DNA from 2 places in the Frigoribacterium sp. CFBP9030 genome. Region 2 is predicted to be linked to the other one. Evidence: predicted binding sites of a transcription regulator. Region 2 holds the regulator's gene; the other holds the start of a gene.
The links. Region 2 encodes LexA, which represses DNA repair genes until DNA is damaged. Its sites were predicted from a motif close to TCGAACANNTGTTCGA; they were not measured.
Positions count from the first base shown of each region.

Region 1: SOM13_RS13490 (DNA polymerase III subunit alpha) is a predicted target of LexA. The motif match lies at 1,848-1,863, and genes of this name have one in related genera.

Region 1 covers NZ_JAXCWG010000015.1:5,589-10,011, reverse strand. Annotated here, with positions in the region: gene SOM13_RS13500 (glucose-6-phosphate dehydrogenase) at 1-225, opposite strand, end outside; gene SOM13_RS13495 (FUSC family protein) at 429-1,790, opposite strand; gene SOM13_RS13490 (DNA polymerase III subunit alpha) at 1,902-4,423, shown strand, end outside.
Region 2 covers NZ_JAXCWG010000001.1:470,457-474,879, forward strand. Annotated here, with positions in the region: gene SOM13_RS02165 (class I SAM-dependent methyltransferase) at 1-397, opposite strand, end outside; gene hflX (GTPase HflX) at 481-2,025, shown strand; gene lexA (transcriptional repressor LexA) at 2,096-2,785, opposite strand; gene SOM13_RS02180 (LysM peptidoglycan-binding domain-containing protein) at 3,036-3,422, shown strand; gene SOM13_RS02185 (histidinol-phosphate transaminase) at 3,532-4,423, shown strand, end outside.

The DNA of each region.
Region 1 (4,423 bases), on a different contig from region 2:
CGACGCGAGGGTCTTCTTGGCGAGGTCGCTGCCGGCGTCGCCGTTGAACGCCGTCTTGACGACGTCGTCCCACTCGTCGGCGCTGCGCTCGCTGCGGCCGGTGCCGATCAGCTGCACGTCGACTCCGCGGTCGCTCTTCAGCAGGCTGGCGAGGCCGGGGAGCAGCAGACGCTCGGTGAGGTCTCCGCTGGCTCCGAGGATGATGAGGGTGGTGGTGTCTGTCACTGTGCGGCTTTCATGGATGAGGGCGGCGAACGGATCGTCGCTTGTCGATCTGGCGGCGGGTGGGGTGCTCAGGCCACGAGTGTCAACGCACAGGGCGGACGGGCATTCCCGTCGACCGCCCCGGCCGGTCAGGGCACGGGTCGCGTCTCGGCGTCGGTGCCCGGTCAACCGTACTGCTCTTGGGCGGCGGGCGTCGCACCCCGTCAGTCGGCGTCGCGTCGGACGGTGTCGCGGGGCGCCTCGTCGTCCTCCGTGGCCCTGGCCGTGCCGTCGTCGCCCGTGGTGCCGTCGGCGTCCGCGGAGTCGTCGGCATCCGCGGAGTCGTCGGCATCCGCGGAGTCGTCGGCGGTGGCGGTGTCGTCGGCGCCGGCCGTCTCGTCTCCGTCGGCTCCGTCGGATCCGGGGCGCGCCTCCTCGGTGTCGGTCCCGGCCTCCGCCGTCCCCGCGTCCGTCTCGGAGGGCCGGGGCGCGGTGCCGTCGTCGGGGTCGAGCGCGGCGACGATGCGACCGAGCGAGACGGCGATCGACACCCCGCCGCTGGTGTCGGTGGTGGGGCGGTCGCGGTGGGCGTCGATCGCCTCCCAGAGGTCGGCGATGCGACGGCGCGCCTCGACGAACACGTCGGCGTCGGAGTCATGGCGCCTGATCACCTCGGCGACCCCGTGCAGGGTGTGCGCCACGGCCGGGGCGAGCGAGTCGGGCATGCCGATCTGGCGGCCGATGCGCCTGCCGAGGACCCCGGAGACCTCGGCGATGTCCTGCAGATGGAACGAGACCCGCTCGAACGCGGCCAGTTCGGCGTACTCGTGGCCGAGATCGCGTCGACGCAGCAGCCACCGGGGATTCATCCGCCGCGACTCGTCGGCGTACTGCACCGACGAGCGCACGCTGTGGAGGGTCGCGGGCAGCTCGCCGACGCGCTCCTCCCAGTCGTCGTCCTCGAGGGGCCAGGGCGTCTCGAAGACGCCGGCGATCTCGTCGGCCCGCTCGGCGAGCGCCTGCCGGACCCGCCGGAGCCGCGTCTCGGCGCGCGAGGTGTTCAGAGGCGGCACGATCACGAAGTTGACGACGACGCCCACGACGACGCCGACGCCGAGCTGGACGATGTAGCCGATGCCGTACGACTCGGTGTCGGATCCTCCGAGCAGCAGCACGAACAGGCCCGCGGTGAGCACCCAGTCGCGACCGGCCCCGAGCCAGCGGATGCCGGCGAGCACGACGCCGATGCCGACCAGCACGCCGACCGCGAGGACTCCGGGCGGCCCGTCCTGCAGGGCGAAGACCGCCGTGGCGAGGGCGATGCCGACGACGACGCCCAGCAGCACCTGGATGCCCTGTCGCAAGGAGGCCCGCAGCGTCGGATACATGGCGATGACCGCGCCGAGCGGCGCGTAGTAGGGGTAGTCGGCCGCCGTGCCGGGGATCTGCGGGGCGATCCAGTAGGCGAGCCCCGCGGCGAACGCCGTCTTCACAGCCAGCAGGAGGCGCGGCTGGGCGAGCAGCACGCGGGTCCAGTGCCCGACGGCGCGGGCGTCCCGGTCGAGGGTCGAGCGGCGGTCGGTCATGGCTCGATGATGCCAGCCGGCGGGCGTCGCCGCCGGGTCGTCGACCACGTACACTGATCGAACATCTGTTCGAACCGACCCGGCCGGGGGGTCTGAGCACGAGGCACAGTCATGCGTTTCACCCATCTCCGCGTCGCGTCGTCTTTCAGCGCGCACTACGGCACCGCCCACCCGAAGACCCTCGTCGAGACCGTGGCCGGGCGACGGGCCGACGCCGCGGCGATCACCGACCGCGACGGGCTCTACGGGGCGATCCGGCACATCGGCGCGTGTCGCGCCGCGGGCGTCGACCCGATCGTGGGGGTGGAGCTGGGGTGCCGCGACGATCGGGCCGGTGCCGGCGCTGGTGCCGGCGGAGGCGCTGGTGCTGCGGGCGCGGGTGCTCCGGTCGATCGGATCGTCGTGCTGGCGCACGGGTCGATCGACGGCGGCGCTCCGGGTGCGGGGTGGGCGGCGCTCTGCCGGTTGATCAGCGCCGCGCACGGCCGGGCGACGCGGAAGGCGAGCGGCAGCGCGAACAGCGTGGCGACCATCGGCCGGTCACGGGTGCGGGCGTTCGTCCAGGGCGAGTCGGGGCCCGCCGCGACCGTGCTGCTCGGCCCGGACTCCGACGTGGGTCGACTGGTGCAGGCGGGTCGGCACACCGAGGCGGCGGCGTCGCTGGCCGACTGGGCGGCCGAGCTGCCGGGCGGCGTGGTGGTCGAGGTCGTCTGCCATCTGACCGAGCCGGGCGAGAGCCGCAGCATCCGGCACGCGGCCCGCATGCTCGAGCTGGCCGACCACGTCGGGGTGCCGGCCGTGCTGACCAACGCCGTCCGCTACCTCGACCCCGACGAGGCGGTCACCGCCGACGTCCTCGACTCGGCGGGGCATCTCGCCGCCCTGGGCAGCTTCCGCCCGCAGCCGAACGCGCAGGCGTTCCTGAAGTCGGCCGATGCGATGCGCGCCGTCGCGCGGATGGTGACCGACGCCTCCTCGCTGCCTCGCAGCTCCGCCGACGAGATGCTGTCCGCGACCGAGCGGCTGGCCGACCGGTGCCGACTCGACCCCGCCGCCGATCTGGGCTGGGGTCGGCCGAAGGTCCCCGAGCCGAGTGCGATCGGAGTCGACGGCGATCCCGACCAGGTGCTGTTCCGCCGGGCGGAGGCGGGGATCACCGAGCGGTTCGGCGACGCCGGTCGCGCTCTGCGCGAGAAGGTCGACGAGCGCATGCGCTACGAGCTCGGCATCATCACGGGGTTCGGCTTCGCCGGGTACTTCCTGACCGTGGCCGACGTGTCGAAGCTGATGCGCGACATGAGGGTGCGGAACGCCGCACGCGGGTCAGGGGCGGGCAGCCTCGTCACCTATCTGCTGCGGATCTCGAACGTCGATCCGATCGAGCACGATCTGCTGTTCGAGAGGTTCCTCGGCAACAAGCGGGAGACGCTCCCCGACATCGACATCGACGTCGAGTCGGCGAGGCGGCACGAGGTCTACCGGGCGATCTTCGACCGGTACGGCAGCAACCGGGTGACCCTCATGTCGATGCAGTCGACCTACCGGGGGCGAGGCGCCGTCCGCGACGCCGGTCTGGCGCTAGGTCTCGACGACGAGCAGATCGACCTCGTCGCCAAGAACGTCTGGCGCTCGAACGCCCGCGACCTGCGGACGGCCCTGGCCGAGAAGCCCGAGCTGCGCGAGATCGCCGAGCTGGCCCGCAGCGACGGGCAGATCGACCTGCTGGTCGATCTCAGCGAGCGACTCGACCGGCTGCCGCGGCACATCTCGATGCATCCGTGCGGGGTGATCCTCGGCGACTCCGGTCTGCTCAGCATGACGCCGGTCCAGCCGAGCGGCATCGGTCTGCCGATGAGCCAGTTCGACAAGCACGACATGAACGACGCCGGTCTGCTGAAGCTCGACGTGCTGGGGGTGCGCATGCAGAGCACGCTGGCGTACGCGCTCGACGAGATCGAGCGCGTGAACGGCTCGAGGGCCGCGGTGGCCGGTGCGCTGCCGGTGGACGCACGGTACGTGAACAGGGAGGGGCGGATCGAGCTCGACGAGATCCCGCACGACGACGAGCCGACGTTCGCGGCGATCAGGACGACGCACACGCTCGGCATGTTCCAGATCGAGAGCCCGGGGCAGCGCGAGCTGATCGGCAAGATGCAGCCCGACCGCTACTCCGACCTCATCGCCGACATCTCCCTGTTCCGCCCCGGGCCGATGAAGGGCAACATGATCGTGCCGTTCCTCGACACGAAGCACGGGTTCCAGCATCCCGACTACATCCACCCGAGCTTCGCGGGGTTCCTCGACGACAGCTACGGAGTCGTGATCTACCACGAGCACGTCCTGCGGATCCTCGAGGCGACGATGCAGGTGAGCCTCGCCGAGGCCGACGAGATCCGACGTCACATGGGCAAGGGCGACGACGACGCCCTCGAGGCGACGTTCCGCGCCCGCACCCGGGCCAACGTCGACCCCGAGACCGGGCTGCGCCGCTACGACGACGCCGACGTCGACCGCATCTGGGCCGTGCTGAAGGGCTTCGGATCGTTCGGCTTCTGCAAGGCGCACGGTGCCGCCTTCGCCCTGCCCACGTACCAGAGCGCATGGCTGAAGACGCACTACCCGGCCGAGTTCCT
Region 2 (4,423 bases):
GCGGGTTCGACCAGATCGTCGAGAACCGCAGGTCGGCGGGAACATCGTCGGGCTCGACGGCGTTGACGTTCTCGAGGCCTGCGGCCCGGGCGTTCTCGCGCACGAGCTCCAGCACCCTCTTGTTCACGTCGACGGCCCAGACCGTCGCGTCGGGTGACGACAACGCGAGGCTCAGGGTGATGGGCCCCCATCCGCATCCGACATCGAGCAGATGACCCGAGGTCGGCGGCGTGGGCACGTCGGCCAGGAGGACGGCCGTCCCGGCGTCCACCCGATCGGGGCTGAAGACGCCCGCGGCCGTGGTGAGTTCGAGTTCGCGGCCCGCGAGGGTCACCGAGATGGTCCGGCGCCGCATCAGGCTCTCCGGTTCCGAAGAGAAGTAGTGCTCGCTCGCCATGGCCCACAACCTATCGACAATCCCCACGGGCGGCCGAATCGGCTCCCCGCTCACTGCCTGACGAAAGGGCTAGTATCACTCCGATGACAGACCTCCCCACGAACCCGCTCGATGCCGAGCGTTCCGAGCAGGGTGACGACGTCGTCGCCCGCGTGCTCGACCGTGCGGCGTCCCGGGCTTCCGCCTACACCGTCTTCTCGCCTGCGCAGGCGATCCAGACCCGCTCTCTGCACGACACCGGCTCGGACGGCGACCAGTTCGACCGCGACGATCGCCAGGCGCTCCGTCGCGTGGCGGGGCTCTCGACCGAGCTCCAGGATGTCACCGAGGTCGAGTACCGCCAGCTCCGGCTCGAGAACGTCGTCCTGATCGGCGTCTACTCGCAGGGCTCGCTCTCCGACGCCGAGAACTCCCTCCGCGAGCTGTCGGCCCTGGCCGAGACGGCCGGCGCCGTCGTCCTCGACGGGCTGCTGCAGCGTCGGCCCAACCCCGACCCGAGCACGTACCTCGGCAGCGGCAAGGCCGAAGAGCTGCGGATGACCGTCGCGGCTCTCGGCGCCGACACGGTGATCGCCGACACGGAGCTCGCGCCAAGCCAGCGACGTGCCCTCGAAGACGTGGTCAAGGTCAAGGTCATCGACCGCACGGCCGTCATCCTCGACATCTTCAGTCAGCACGCCAAGAGCCGGGAGGGCAAGGCGCAGGTCGAACTGGCGCAGCTCGAGTACCTGCTGCCCCGACTGCGCGGCTGGGGCGACTCGATGTCGCGGCAGGCCGGTGGCCAGGTAGGAGGCGCGGGTGCCGGAATGGGCAGCCGCGGCCCCGGAGAGACCAAGATCGAGCTCGATCGGCGACGGATCCACACGCGCATGGCGCGCCTCCGTCGGCAGATCAAGGAGATGAAGCCCGCGCGCGACGCCAAGCGGGCCAATCGCGACCGCAACGAGGTGCCCTCGGTCGCGATCGCCGGCTACACCAACGCGGGCAAGTCGAGCCTGCTCAACAGGCTGACGAGTGCGGGCGTGCTCGTCGAGAACGCCCTCTTCGCGACCCTCGACGCGACGGTGCGCAAGAGCTCGACGACGGACGGCCGGCCGTTCACGTACGCCGACACGGTGGGTTTCGTCCGAAACCTGCCGCATCAGCTGGTCGAAGCGTTCCGCTCCACCCTCGAGGAGGTCGCGGCGTCGGACGTCATCGTCCACGTCGTCGACGGCTCGCACCCCGATCCGGCGGCGCAGCTCGCGACGGTCCGCGAGGTCGTCAGCGAGGTCGACGGGGGCGACATCACCGAGATCGTGGTGTTCAACAAGAGCGACCTGGTCGACCCCGACCAGCGACTCGTGCTCCAGGGCCTCGTCCCGACCGCGGTCTTCGTCTCCGCCCGGACGGGCGAGGGCATCGACGAGCTCCTCGAGCGCATCGCCTCGACCCTTCCGACCCCTGACGTCGAACTCGAGCTGCTCGTGCCGTACGACAGGGGCGACGTCGTCTCTCATCTCCACGACTCGGGTCGTGTCGTCGAGACGGCGTACGAGGAGGCCGGCACGCGCGTGCACGCCCGGGTCTACCCGAGCGACGTGGCGTGGTTGTCGCCGTTCGTCGACCGCGAGGCCGTCTCGAGCTGAGCCGACCGAGTCGACCACGACGAAGCCCCCCGCCAAATGGCGGGGGGCTTCGTCGTTCGTCGAGTCGGGGTCACACCGACCGGAGCACGGCCACGACCTTGCCGACGATCTGAGCGTGGTCGCCGACGATCGGCTCGAACGCGCTGTTGCGGGGCAGCAGCCAGGTGTGGCCGTCACGCTGACGGAAGACCTTGACCGTCGCCTCGTCGTCGAGCATGGCGGCCACGATGTCGCCGTTCTCCGCCGAGTTCTGCTGCCGGACGACGACCCAGTCGCCGTCGCAGATGGCGGCGTCGATCATCGAGTCGCCGACGACCCGCAGCATGAAGAGGTCGCCCTTGCCGACGAGCTGGCGGGGGAGGGGCATCACGTCCTCGACCTGCTGCTCGGCCGTGATCGGGATGCCGGCGGCGATGCGCCCCACCATCGGGACGTGCGCGGTGTCGCCGTCGTCGCTCGTCGTGAGGATGCTCGTCACGGGTGCGAGGGCGGGCGCCTCGGTCGAGAGGACCTCGAGGGCGCGGGGCCGGTTCGGATCGCGTCGGATGCGACCCGCGAGCTCGAGCTGGTTCAACTGGTGGGTCACGCTCGACAGCGACTTCAGACCGACGGCGTCGCCGATCTCCCGCATGCTCGGCGGGTATCCGCGCTGTCCGATGCTCTGCTGGATGGCCGTCAGGATCGACGTCTGCTTGGCCGTCAGCTCCTTGCGCGTGACCGAGCCCGTCTCGGTCGACCGGGTGCGCTGCGCGTCGCTCATGTGTCTCCTGCCGTGGATGTCGGTGGTCGCTGTTCTACTCGGACCACCGATCGAAACCGTATCCGATGCGGCGTCTTCGGCGAAACACATGTTCGAGTGTGTCGCCGATCCACGTCGAGAAAATCGAACATCGGGGTTGAAATCGACCTTGATCGAAGATATGTTCGGAACACGTCTTCGTGCCCGGTGTTCCCGGCCGATCGCCGGGCACGAACACGGACGTCTCCTCTAGCGGTGAAAGGACCACCTCATGAGCGCCATCACGACCACCACTGCCACTCCCACCCCCACCGACGACGCCGTCGCCTCCTTCTCTTCGCCCCCGCGCGTCCGGCTGCGCATCACCCGGCGGGGGCGTCGTGTCGTCAGCACCGCCGTCGGTCTGCTCGTCGCCAGTGTCGTCGGCGGCGTGCTCCTCGCCGGGCCCGGTGCAGTCGCATCGGACACCGCCGGTGCGGTGTCGTTCGACTACGTCACGGTCGACGGGGGAGACACCCTGTGGCAGGTCGCGTCCGAGATCGCACCCACCAAAGACCCTCGCGACGTCATCAGCGACATCGTGCAGTTGAACAACCTCAGCAGCACCGAGGTCGCGGCAGGGCAGTCTCTCGCCGTCCCCGCTCAGTACTCCGACTGACGGACGGTCGACTGCGGCTCCGTCTGAAGAGACCTCGAGGGGTCGCGACCGCTGCCAGCCGAGGGCCGACGATTCGGGACTCCGTCTGATGGAGACCTACCATGGAGCGGTGTCCTTCAGTCTCGACGACCTTCCCATCCGTGACGACCTCCGTGGCCTGACGCCGTACGGCGCACCGCAGACCAGGGTGCCGGTCGCTCTCAACGTCAACGAGAACACGCATCCGATTCCCGAGAACGTCGCACGCGACATCGTCGCATCGATCGCGCAGGCCGTCCTCGAGGTGAACCGGTATCCCGACCGCGAGTTCACGCAGTTGCGGGACTCCCTGGCCGCCTATCTGGGTCACGGCCTCACCCGAGACAACATCTGGGCGGCGAACGGCTCGAACGAGGTCATCCAGCAGATCCTCCAGGCCTTCGGCGGCCCCGGGCGGAGCGTCCTCGGCTTCCCTCCGACGTACTCGATGCACTCGATCATCGCGGCGGGCACCGGGAGCACCTGGGTCGAGGGTGCGCGAGACGTCGACTTCACCATCAGCCCCGAGACTGCGGTCGCCGAGATCCGTCGCACCGAACCGGACATCGTGTTCTTCTGCGGTCCGAACAACCCGACGGGCACGCCCCTCGACCTCGCCACGGTCGAGGCCGCCTACGATGCGACCGACGGAATCGTCTTCGTCGACGAGGCGTACGCGGAGTTCATGCCCGTCGGCCAGCCCACCGCTCTGACCCTGCTCGAAGGCCGGCCGCGTCTCATCGTCTCCCGCACCATGAGCAAGGCCTTCGCCTTCGCCGGGGCGCGAGTCGGATACCTCGCCGCCCATCCGGCCGTGACCGACGCGCTCCGTCTGGTGCGCCTCCCTTATCACCTGTCGTCGTTGACCCAGGCCGCCGCGATCGCCGCGCTCTCCCACGCCGACGAGATGCTCGCCATGGTCGGCGAGATCGCCACCCAACGCGACCGGATCGTCCGGGTGCTGACCGAGCTCGGCTACGAGC